DNA from 4 places in the Photorhabdus akhurstii genome. Region 1 is predicted to be linked to each of the others. Evidence: predicted binding sites of a transcription regulator. Region 1 holds the regulator's gene; each other region holds the start of a gene.
What was found. The regulator CRP, encoded in region 1, controls carbon source genes, mostly activating them, when cyclic AMP is high. The targets are predictions, from matches to a motif close to ATGTGANNNNNNTCACAT.
Positions count from the first base shown of each region.

Region 2: a site for CRP is predicted at 1,555-1,572, ahead of glpT (glycerol-3-phosphate transporter). Genes of this name have one in related genera too.
Region 3: a site for CRP is predicted at 1,763-1,780, ahead of B0X70_RS13865 (PTS sugar transporter subunit IIB). Genes of this name have one in related genera too.
Region 4: a site for CRP is predicted at 1,620-1,637, ahead of adhE (bifunctional acetaldehyde-CoA/alcohol dehydrogenase). Genes of this name have one in related genera too.

Region 1 is NZ_CP020335.1:423,610-426,827, forward strand. Features, by position in the region: gene argD (bifunctional acetylornithine/succinyldiaminopimelate transaminase) at 1-1,200, shown strand, start outside; gene crp (cAMP-activated global transcriptional regulator CRP) at 1,250-1,882, opposite strand; gene B0X70_RS01825 (OsmC family protein) at 2,201-2,608, shown strand; gene B0X70_RS01830 (phosphoribulokinase) at 2,734-3,218, opposite strand, start outside.
Region 2 is NZ_CP020335.1:4,769,446-4,772,663, reverse strand. Features, by position in the region: gene glpT (glycerol-3-phosphate transporter) at 1-1,324, opposite strand, end outside; gene B0X70_RS20730 (DUF29 domain-containing protein) at 1,819-2,250, shown strand; gene B0X70_RS20725 (DUF29 domain-containing protein) at 2,443-2,874, shown strand.
Region 3 is NZ_CP020335.1:3,209,964-3,213,181, reverse strand. Features, by position in the region: gene B0X70_RS13870 (PTS sugar transporter subunit IIC) at 3-1,331, opposite strand; gene B0X70_RS13865 (PTS sugar transporter subunit IIB) at 1,361-1,666, opposite strand; partial or broken gene B0X70_RS13860 (hypothetical protein) at 1,960-2,563, shown strand; gene hda (DnaA inactivator Hda) at 2,872-3,218, shown strand, end outside.
Region 4 is NZ_CP020335.1:2,867,734-2,870,951, forward strand. Features, by position in the region: gene B0X70_RS12505 (ABC transporter substrate-binding protein) at 1-146, opposite strand, end outside; gene B0X70_RS12510 (YchE family NAAT transporter) at 700-1,344, opposite strand; gene adhE (bifunctional acetaldehyde-CoA/alcohol dehydrogenase) at 1,755-3,218, shown strand, end outside.

The sequences.
Region 1 (3,218 bases):
GCCGCAGTAAATAGAAACACATACGATCAAGTTATGTTGCCAATTTATTCACCGGCGCAGTTTATTCCGGTGAGAGGGCAAGGTAGCCGTGTATGGGATCAGCAAGGGAAAGAATATATTGATTTTGCGGGTGGGATTGCTGTTGTGGCTTTGGGCCATTGTCATCCTGCGTTAGTGGATGTCTTGAAGCAGCAAGGGGAGAAACTTTGGCATATCAGTAATATTTTCACCAATGAACCGGCTTTGATTCTGGCGCGGAAACTGATTGATGCTACTTTTGCTGAACGGGTATTTTTTGCCAATTCAGGCGCGGAAGCGAATGAAGCGGCATTTAAACTGGCTCGCCACTATGCAATTACTCGTCACAGCCCCTATAAAACCAAAATTATCGCATTTCATCAGGGTTTTCATGGTCGCACCTTATTTACCGTCTCTGTGGGTGGTCAGCCAAAATATGCTGATGGTTTTGGGCCAAAACCCGCGGATATTATTCATGTGCCTTTTAATGATTTAGACGCAGTTAAGGCCGTCATAGATGACCATACTTGTGCTGTTGTATTGGAGCCTGTTCAGGGAGAAGGGGGAGTTACTCCGGCAGCACCGGCATTTATTCGTGGGTTGCGTGAGCTTTGCGATAAGCATCAGGTATTGTTGGTGTTTGATGAAGTACAAAGTGGGATGGGACGTACCGGTAAACTATTTTCTTATATGCATTATGATGTTACGCCGGACATCATTACCACAGCAAAAGCATTGGGAAATGGCTTTCCTATCAGCGCTATGCTGACGACAGAGAATATTGCTTTGGCGATGACGCCGGGAACTCACGGTACAACTTATGGCGGTAATCCGTTGGCTTGTGCGGTTGCAAATGTTGTTTTTGATATTATCAATACACCAGCGGTTCTGGAGGGAGTTGAAAAACGCCATAATTTGATAGTGAATTTTCTGAATGATATCAATCAGAAATATTCGATATTTGGTGAAATCCGAGGAAAGGGCCTGCTGATTGGCGCGGAACTCAAAGCGCCGTATCAGGGAAAAGCAAAAGATATTCTGCAACTAGCGGCTGACAATGGTTTGATGTTGTTGAGTGCGGGTGGTGATGTATTGCGTTTCACGCCTTCGTTGATTATCAGTGAAGAAGAGATTGCTCAGGGCATGGAACGGCTGGAACAGGCAATTAATCAGATGGTGTAATTAAGTACAAGAAAAATCAGCGCAGGATTATGCGCTGATTAATCAAGCGTTAACGTGTACCGTAGACGACAATAGTTTTACCGTGTGCGGAGATCAAGTTTTGATCTTCTAGCATTTTCAGAATACGACCAACCGTTTCACGGGAACAGCCAACAATCTGACCAATTTCCTGACGCGTGATTTTGATTTGCATTCCGTCCGGGTGGGTCATTGCATCTGGTTGTTTCGCCAGATTCAATAAAGTTTGGGCAATCCGGCCAGTAACATCCAAGAAAGCCAAATTACCGACTTTCTCAGAAGTTGTTTGTAAACGGTTTGCCATTTGGGCAGATAAACGCATCAAAATATCCGGGTTTACCTGAATCAGTTGACGGAATTTTTTATAGGAGATTTCAGCCACTTCACAGGCGCTTTTGGCCCGTACCCAGGCTGTACGCTCTTGCCCCTCTTCAAATAATCCAAGTTCACCAATGAAATCTCCCTGATTTAAATAGGAGAGGATCATCTCTTTGCCTTCTTCATCTTTAATCAAAACCGCAACAGAGCCTTTTACGATGTAGTAAAGCGTCTCTGCTTTTTCGCCTTGATGAATAAGCGTACTTTTAGATGGATATTTATGAATATGGCAGTGTGACAAAAACCATTCAAGAGTCGGGTCTGTTTGTGGCTTGCCGAGAACCATTCGTTTCATCCTCTGTTGTTATCGCTGCCTAAATAACACGAGAATCTAAAAGTTTCTCGTCAGGCTGGCTTATAAAGACACTAGCTTAACATATTAGTTTGTTGAAAAACCGACAGATAAGGGTTTTATATAGGTTATCTGAAATTTGAGTCTTACGTATTGATCTTAACCTATATACTTGGCCCGCTTCTGTTTTTAACACAGGAAAAGGCTTCTGTCTCGTCTTGTATTGTTTCAGCATAATAAACCGCTCATTAGATTGCCAGTTTAATACTGAAAGAGTAGGCTTGGATGCAAAGAACGACTTAAGAGGTATTTATGCAAGCGCGGGTAAAATGGGTTGAAGGATTGTCTCTTTTGGGGGAGTCATCTTCCGGTCATCAGGTCATGATGGATGGTAATGCCGGCGATAAGGCGCCAAGCCCAATGGAAATGGTATTAATGGCAGCCGGTGGTTGCAGTACGATTGATGTAGTTTCTATTTTGCAGAAAGGCAGGTACGACATAAGAGATTGTGAAGTAAAATTAACTTCCCGCCGTCGTGAAGAGGCGCCACGCTTGTTTACTCATATTAATCTGCATTTTATTGTTACGGGTAAGGATTTAGCAGATAAAGCGGTGGAACGCGCCGTCATGTTGTCCGCGGAAAAATATTGCTCTGTTTCATTGATGTTGGGGAAATCGGTTGAAATTACCCACAGTTTTGAAATTAAAGATATAGATTGAAAAATTATTTCTTGGTTGGAAAATAACAACAGGTAACTAATATCTCAGTTACCTGTTTTTTTAACTGAATAATATAAGATGTAAATTTTAAGTGCCGGATTTTCTCGATTTATCTCAGGCGCTGATTAACTAATTTTTCCCCCTTCCAGCAGTCGCTGTACCAATGGCGTCATAATTAGCTCCATTGCTAATCCCATTTTTCCGCCGGGGACCACGATGGTATTAATGCTTGAAACGAATGAGCCTTGTAACATGGCTAACAAGTATGGGAAATCAATTTGAGTCAGATCACGGAAGCGGATGACGATAAAACTTTCATCCAATGATGGAATGGCTTTAGCTGAAAATGGATTGGATGTATCAACGGTGGGGACACGTTGAAAGTTGATATGTGTTCGCGAGAATTGTGGCGTAATGTAGTTGATATAATCATCCATAGAACGCACGACGGAATCCATCACAGCTTCCTGCGAGTGCCCTCGTTCTCCGGTATCGCGGATCAGTTTCTGTATCCATTCAAGGTTGACAATCGGCACGACTCCCACTAGCAGATCAACATGACTGGCAACGTTATGTTGCGGTGTGACAACGCCGCCGTGCAAGCCTTCAT
Region 2 (3,218 bases), 1.4 Mb from region 1:
TATGTTTGCTTTCGGTAATTGTAACGATTAGCAATAGAATAACGGACAAGATACTCCCGCCAATCATTACCATAAAGCCGCTGTCCCAACCGAAAAAGTCAACGGTGTAGCCGATGATAGCACTTGCAGCAACAGAGCCGCCTAAGTAACCAAATAAGCCGGTGAAGCCAGCGGCTGTACCGGCGGCTTTCTTGGGAGCAAGCTCAAGGGCATGTAGACCAGTCAGCATAACCGGGCCGTAGATAAGGAAACCAATAGTCAGCATACAAGCCATATCTACCGCTGGATTACCTGGTGGGTTCAGCCAGAATACGATAGTTGCAATCGTGACCAGTGTCATAAAGAACACACCGGTTGCACCACGGTTACCTTTAAATATTTTGTCTGACATCCAACCACATAGTAGCGTGCCTGGGATACCGGCATATTCGTACAGGAAATAAGCCCATGAAGATTTATCCAGTGCGAAATGTTTGGCTTCACGCAGATAAGTTGGCGACCAATCAAGAATGCCGTAACGTAGCAGATAAACAAATACGTTAGCCATAGCAACCATCCACAGCAGTTTGTTCGGTAACACGTACTGCATGAAAATCTGTTTAGCGGTTAATTCTTTTTCATCTTTCTCTGTATAATCAGATGGATAGTCGTTTTTATACTCTTCGATTGGTGGCAAGCCACAGGATTGTGGTGTGTCACGCATCAGCGCGAACGCAATCAATGCAACGAGAATGGCGGCGAAAGCTGGCATGTAAAGTGCGGCTTTCCAGTCATTGAACCACGCCATACCCAACAGGAATAGCAATGGCGGTAAGCCTCCGCCGACATTGTGCGCGCAGTTCCAGATAGAAACGATACCGCCACGCTCTTTCTGTGACCACCAGTGCACCATAGTACGACCACAAGGAGGCCAACCCATACCCTGGAACCAGCCACATAGGAACAGCAGTATGAACATGGTAGTGATGCTGGAAGTTGCCCAGGGTACGAAACCCATAAACAGCATAACAACCGCCGCGAGGAGCAGACCCGCAGGTAAGAAGAATCGTGGGTTAGAACGGTCGGATACGGAGCCCATGATGAATTTGGAGATGCCGTATGCGATAGAGATCCCTGATAGCGCGAAACCGAGATCCCCTTTGGAAAAACCCTGCTCAACCAGATAAGGCATTGCCAGAGCAAAGTTTTTCCTTACCAGATAATAAGCCGCGTAGCCAAAGAAGATCCCCATAAAAATTTGCCAGCGTAAGCGACGATAGACGGGATCTATCTGTTCTGTTGACAGCCGGGACCTATGAGGTGCCGGCTTGAAAATACTTAACATATTTTGCCTCCGATGGCATTTCTAGTTATATAAATAGCTCGCCGGTTGACTAATGCCACCGGATGGGAAAATGAAAGGTTTTGTAAGTGGTTATTTTCCATAACGAAAATTATGATAGTAGAAATAACCCAACCTATCTGTGAAACAACCCTCAGTTGTTAAAGTTGTTCTGCCCCGGCGACAATTCTGAGTGATTTGTTAACTTTTTAAAATGTACTTTACCAATGAAATTGTGACTATTGTCACAATAACGAGCTTTACTTAATTGCTGGTGAGCGTTTTTGGTTCGTTTTTGTTCTTTATCAAACAAAAACCGTAGATTTTATGCATCTTCTATATGTGTATCCTTTCAGACAAGGGAAACGTTTCAATTGACGGTGAATGGGCTGCTAATCGATTTTAACGATAAACATACTGTTTTGACGGTATGCCTATAATCTGCCAGACTCATAATTTATACAGTTGTATAGCTGATATACCCAGTGGAGGAACCCATGACGATACGTTATGACAGCGATTTTTATGGTTGGACTCGGGAGCAGGCAGGTTTGCTTCGTTCCGGTAACTTGAGTCAATTGGATAGGGAAAACCTTTCGGAGGAAATAGAAAGTATGGGAAATAGCCAAAGAAACGAGCTGGAATCTCGTCTTGAGGTACTGTTTCTTCACCTCCTAAAATGGCAATTCCAATCTGAACGGCAAGGCCGGAGCTGGAAGCTTACGATTGAAGAGCAGAGAAGAAAAATAGCCCGTCGTCTTAAAAAAAATCCCAGCTTAAAGTCAGAACTTAGCGAAATTTCCTCTGATGCTTATGGTGATGCCATTATTGCAGCGGAGAGGGAAACTAATATTAGGCGTAGTGTATTTCCTGAAACTTGTCCTTGGACGTTTGAGCAAATAATGGATGAGAATTTCTGGCCTGAATAGACTCGATAAATTTATTCTTCCAAATGAAAGGGTAAAACCACCGGCTTTAAGCTGCAATACTGTGCTGTACCTTTATGGTGAATGGGCTGCTAATCAATTTTGATGATAAATATACTGTTTTGACGGTATGCCAATAATCTGCCAGACACATAATTTATGCAGTTGTATAGCTGATATACAAGTGGAGGAACCATGACGACACGTTATGACAGCGATTTTTATGGTTGGACGCAAGAGCAGGCAGGCTTGCTTCGTTCTGGTGATTTGAGCCAGTTGGATACGGAAAATCTTCTTGAGGAAATTGAGGCTATGGGGAGAAGCGAGCGCAGAGAATTACGATCCCGGTTGGAAATTTTACTCGCACACTTACTGAAATGGAGATATCAGGCAGATCGCAGAGGGCGAAGTTTGGAACTGACCATTGAAGAACAACGTGATAAGGCAATTGACTGTTTGCAAGAATCTCCTAGTTTGAAAAATAAGTTGGATGAGCATTTGGAAAAAGCTTACATCGCTGCTCGTCGATTAGCAGAAAAAGAAACGCTAATTAATCGGAATATGTTTCCTGAAACTTGTCCTTGGACATTTGAGCAAATAATGGATGAAAATTTTTGGCCTGAATAGACTCGATAAATTTTTTTCCTAACGCACTGATTTTGAACAGTGCGTTTTCTCGTTGCTCAACAACGTGGTTGATTGATTTTCACTTCACTGCAAGCAGTATTAACAGAAATTATTTGCTTTTCAGTGGATACTCATTGTATTAGCTAAAATGATTTTTTTTCATTTTTATGACCTTTGTCGTATCAATAATTACAGAAAAATTCATTGTGATCGCTGTGGCTGTACTCAAGGCAACAGTAGGAGCCAAAATAGTAACGGAAGTAAAATGCTAACAGTTTTAATTTCTTGTCGAAGAATATAATAATAAAGATAAAATATTAGTAAATTATTAATTTGATTTTTTT
Region 3 (3,218 bases), 2.8 Mb from region 1:
AATTAGGGTTGGGATTGAGTTTCTACACCGGTGGATGCTGTGTTTTCTCGCTGTTTATTTTCTTCGTTGACCAACTGTTTTTCATAAATTTTGAAGAAGGGATACCAGATAAAGAGGTCGATTATCATTAGTATGAACACTAGCACTGCCGCACGATAATCCCAGGCAGCGGAAATCATTGCGCCGAATGGCGCCGGCGTAGTCCAGGGGGAAAGGGCGACCATTTTATGCACTAGGCCAAGATGCAGAGTGCTGTAGGACAATACTGCATTGACCAATGGCACAACCAGTAGTGGAATGAATAAGGTTGGATTCATCACAATCGGTGAGCCAAATAACAGTGGTTCGTTAATATTGAATATGGACGGAACCACGCTCAGTTTTCCGATAGTACGCAAATGTATAGAACGGCTGCGCAGATAAAGGAACGCCAGAACCAGCGTAGAGCCAGAGCCGCCAATACAGATATAAAACGACCAGTAAGGGTCAGTAAAAATTTGTGTTGTAGCCGTACCTTGAGCCATTAATGTTGCATTGGCGGCAATATTTGCCATAAAAATAGGGGCCATCAAGCCAGTGACAATGTTGGCGCCATGAATACCGGCAAACCACAGTAGGTTAGCAATGAGTAGCGCCAATATAATGGCGGGCAGAGTATCACCGATGGAAATGAGTGGATGGAACATCTGCATTATGGCTGCGGGAATAAGTAGATTGAATTCACTCTGTAATAGCAAGCTGGCAGGATAAACTGTCAACAAGATACCTATGACTGGGTACAGAAGTTCAAAAGAACGGGCAATTGCTGGCGGCACTTGTGTTGGCATTCGGATGGTGATGTTATATTTTTTTAGTAAACGTGTTAGTTCAACTGACCAGATAGCGCAAATTAATGCGGTAAATACACCCGTGCCACCGAGGAAATCGAGAGCTATTTTGTTTTCTATCTGTGGTGCTGCTGCTAGCAAAAATGCCATTAGTGACAGTAAAGCAGAAGTTAGTCCGTCCAGACCGTAGGATTTAGATAAACTGTAGGCGGTGCCGACCGAAACAAAGACACTCATTAATCCCATAGTCATAAAGTAAGGCATAGTGATGGTGCCCCAGTGAGTTTTGGCAAAGGACAACCAAGCTTGGCCGAATGAGGATGCAGTCTGTAAATCGAAGGGTGGGTTTGCCACAATTAACATCATGCTGCCGATGATCAAAAATGGCATGGCTGAGATAAAGCCGTCACGTATTGCAATGATATGCCGTTGGTTACCGATTCGCCCGGCAATCGGGATAATATAGCTTTCTAAGACGCGCGTAAAAGAGGTATAGAGACTCATGGGAGGACTCCGAGTGGTGGTGAAATTGCTTATTCCAATAGGCTTAATGCTTTATCGAGAACCTTATCACCACGAAGAGAGCCATAATCCATCATGTCAATAACGTCGATTGGCTTACCGAGTGGTTTGGCGATAGCGGAAAGATGGGTTAATTGATATCTCACCTGTGGGCCGAGTAAAACAACGTCAGCGTCGGCTATCTGGTGTTCTAATTCAGCCGTGGGGGCAGCTTTGATCTCAATGTCCAATGCCCGTTTTATCACTTCTGCTTGCATACGTTGTACCAACATGCTGGTGGACATACCGGCCGCACAACACAATAGGATTTTTTTCATTGCTAAGTCTCCAGTTTGTTATACCGTTTCTTATGAGATAAGTGGTTGATGAAAGCTTTCACTTTTTATTAAGACTAGCAATTTATGTTAAATATGTTGCGATTTTGTTCGCATATTAATCAAGAATAGTTTAAGGAATAGGGATAGAATGTGATCTTCGTTTGTATTGTACCTAGGTAGTGTACATAGCGTGAAAATGTCAAATTATATAGGACGTTGCAGCGAGATTTTTCACTTATGGAATAAGAGTGAGTGTTTGGATACAGTAAATATTGGCAACTGGTGATGAAGCAATGCTAAAGTTAATTCCTGAAGTAGATTTCGATATCAAACTTAACATGACAGAGAAAAATGCAGAAAACACTCAGGCTTTCATTGAACGCGGAGTGAAAGACTTTTCTTTGCCTGGATTTGTTACTCCACATGGTTACCGCTTACTGACATCTGTTTCTGGCAATCAATATAGATTGGTGACTGATGCAGATATGCCGGGGACGGTTTACGCGGTAAAGCTCGAATTTATGGAACAGATTGTTCCATCAAAAAAACATGCACACAGATACTTGTGTGGCGTACGGTCCTTCCTCAACATGACGGGGCTGTGCGAGGTTTACCACAAGAGTTTTTTAAATTTTTCCTTGAAAGATACTCCATTGTTGTGTCTGACAGTGAGCAAACGCTAGATGGACGTAGGTTTTGGGAGCGTATGATTGCTTGGGCTATCAGCATTAGTGGGTATCATGTGTATGTTTCTGATGGCGCCAAAGAGGAGCGTCCACTGAACCTGATTACCTCATGGGACGACTTCTATGGAACTTGGGCTAATTATTGCTGGGGTCATGATAAGGATTATCACTATCATCGCCTTTTGTTATCAGTAAGGAGCTATTACATTGATCTTTGCTAAGAATGAATAAAACTCACTATCTGATGGCTTTTTCTTAAATAATATAGCTCTTAAATAACATAATTCTTAAATAACATAGGACTGAAAACTTAGATTTTTCCTGCTTTTACATGAGGAATATTTTATAGGAATTTGCGGTCCGTTCTGTGCTATGACGAGATATTATGCGCTTCTGGGACTGGAATGGATTTAACTTATTGAATCCTAAAAATAGTTTTTTTATTCTTTACCTATACAGTTCATTTACAACTATTTTCTGTGATAAACTTGTTGGCGTTTATTACCAGCTCTGTTTGAGGTGCTTCTGAACACACCATCGCAGCTTTCGTTACCTTTGTATCTTCCCGATGATGAAACTTTTGCCAGTTTCTTTCCGGGGGAAAATGCCACCCTGTTAGCTGCAATCAAATTGGCCATTAATCAGCCGCATGGCAGCTATATTTATTTTTGGTCCCGTGACAGTGGGGGCCGAAGTCATTTGTTGCATGCCGCCTGTGCTGAGTTGTCCCTGAAAGATGAAGCTGTGGGTTATGTTCCGCTGGATAAACGTGCCTATTTTATCCCTGAGGTGCTTGATGGCATGGAACACTTATCACTGGTTTGTATCGATAATATTGAGAGTATCGCTGGTGATGAAGAGTGGGA
Region 4 (3,218 bases), 2.4 Mb from region 1:
GTGCCATTATTAATAATAATTTGCTGTTTATCCGCAAGTTTCACACCATCTGGAAGTTCAGCGGCAGACACGGCTGTAACAGGAGATGCTGATAATAAAAATATACAGCAAATAAACTTATATAATTCTAATTGTTTGATCTTCATTTTTTACCTCCAATTTGATGGACTTGTTCATTCCACATATCCCATCAAGGCCGGTATCTTCACATTATTTAGCCCAAAGTAACGGATTAAATATTAAAGCGGACTTATCATATCAACTGTTAAAATATCGCACCCATATTGCAAAAATCATCCTTACAAACAACTTAGTGCGACCTATTACATTAATTGATAAAACACGCCAATAACCACTATAACTAACTGATATTTATCAAATTATCAACTTTAAACTTAACTAAAATAGTAAACAAAGCTAGACCAAAGATGAAAATAAACATAATTTTAACAAATTGCAATCAATGCAAATTAAAAACCTACATTCATCACAAAACAGTGGTGGAAGCAACCAGTTACACATTGAACTAGCAGGAAAGAATAATTTAGAAAAATATTGGGTTATTTGTATAAAATTCAGGGAGTACCGGTAAAAGAAGTGAGAAAAGCCTATGATATAAGCTTTATAATAAAAATGATAAGAATATTATAATTTGTAATTTCACAAGAAAGAAACTAACACCTTTTATCGTAAATCATATCAAAGCAACCCTGGGAATAGCGCCCTGATCCCTGTCACAATCAGTTCAATTCCCAAAGACATCAACAGCAACCCCATAATTCGAGTGATAACGTTAATACCTGTTTGCCCCAGATATTTGACGACTAAAGGTGCAGACCGAAATAATAACCAGCAGCAAAAAGCAAACAATGCACTGGTAAGCACCAACCCAAGAAAATTCTGCCATCCCTGATAACGAGAACTCCAGACAATACAAGAACTGATTGCACCGGGGCCTGCCATTAGCGGCAATGCCAGCGGCACAACACCAACACTTTCTCTAATGGCGGTTTCCGACTTTTCCTGCTTATTCTGTTTGTCCTCTCCAAGCTTGCCGTTAATCATCGACATCGCGATGGTCACCACCAAAATTCCGCCTGCAATACGAAAAGAGTCAATGGAAATGCCGAACATACGTAGTATTGAGTCACCTAACAGTAAAGCTGTCCATAAAATGATGGCAACAGAAGTATTGGCAATCAAGTTAGTTCTATTACGAGCCGACTGGGCTTGGTAGTGAGTCATACTGATAAAAACCGGCAAAATACCAACAGGATTGACCAGTGCAAACAACCCAACAAAAAACTTAATGTAACCAGAAAGATCCAGCAGTAAGTCACCCACAAATAACCTCTACAAAGTTACGCTGTGTTATTAAAAACACTCTCATGATTGTTCACCCAAAAATCATAGAAAACTTAATTTTTTCTTCACTTTATACTGGTAAAGTTCCATTTTCCATCGACCGCAACGTATTTTACAATTTAAAATATCTTATATAACAAGTTGTTAACCCAATATTTTCATCAGATTAGAAATTTAACCTTATTAACTCTAATTTACACCCATCCAATAATAACTATCACCGACCTAAGCTGAAAGGAGTCAGCTTGGGGTTTATGTGATTAAGATCAATATATATTTAATACCAAATGGTAACCTGTAGCTACCAAAAAATCACCAGGCTAAATAGTCTAAAAAATACTTATTCATTGATATTAAAAGATTTTTAATATTTTCAGGAGTACTTCTTTATGACTGTAACTCATGTTACTGAACTGGGCGAACTGGTTGCCAGGGTAAAAAAAGCACAACGTGAATTTGCTAACTTTTCTCAGGAGCAAGTTGACAAAATCTTCCGCGCTGCGGCTCTTGCAGCAGCAGACGCACGTATCCCTTTAGCAAAATTAGCTGTAGCAGAATCTGGTATGGGCATTGTCGAAGACAAAGTGATCAAAAACCACTTTGCTTCCGAATATATCTATAACGCTTATAAAGATGAAAAAACCTGCGGCATTTTGTCTGAAAACAAAACATTCGGCACCATCACTATCGCTGAACCTATTGGCTTAATTTGCGGTATTGTGCCAACCACAAACCCAACATCTACCGCTATTTTTAAGGCTCTTATCAGCCTAAAAACCCGTAACGGTATTATTTTCTCCCCCCACCCTCGCGCTAAAAAAGCAACAACCAAAGCAGCAGAGTTAGTTCTGCGTGCTGCGGTTGCGGCAGGGGCGCCAAAAGATATTATTGGCTGGATTGATGAACCCTCTGTTGAACTTTCCAATGCATTGATGCATCACCAGGATATCAATCTGATCCTGGCAACCGGTGGTCCAGGGATGGTCACAGCGGCATACAGCTCTGGCAAGCCCGCAATCGGCGTCGGTGCCGGCAACACCCCAGCTGTCATTGATGAATCGGCTGATATTAAACGTGCTATTGCGTCTATTCTGATGTCCAAAACCTTTGACAACGGCGTCATCTGTGCTTCAGAACAATCCGTTATCGTGGTGGATGCTGTTTATGAACAGGTCCGTAAACGATTTTTTACACATGGCGGTTATCTGTTACAAGGCGAGGAATTGAAAGCTGTTCAAGATATCATTCTAAAAAACGGTTCTTTAAATGCGGAAATTGTTGGTCAACCTGCAACAAAAATTGCCGAAATGGCAGGCATCCATGTTCCTGAAAGGACCAAAATCTTGATTGGCGAAGTGAGTTTGATTGATGAAACAGAACCCTTTGCTCACGAAAAACTATCCCCGTTGCTCGCTATGTACCGTGGTAATAGCTTTGAAGATGCCGTAGAAAAGGCAGAAAAATTGGTTGAAATGGGTGGAATTGGTCACACTTCCTGCTTGTATACCGATCAGGACAATCAGGCGGCACGAATCAAGTATTTCGGCGATAAAATGAAAACGGCTCGTATTCTAGTGAATACACCTGCTTCTCAGGGAGGTATCGGCGATCTCTACAATTTCAAGCTTGCTCCATCTCTGACACTAGGTTGTGGCTCCTGGGGAGGAAATTCCATCTCTGAAAATGTCGGGCCAAAACACCTTATCAACACCAAAACCGTGGCGAAAAGAGCAGAAAATATGTTGTGGCATAAACTTCCGAAATCAATTTACTTCCGTCGCGGTTCCCTGCCTGTGGCATTAGAAGAAGTTGCCACCGACGGTGCAAAACGCGCCTTTATCGTAACGGACCGT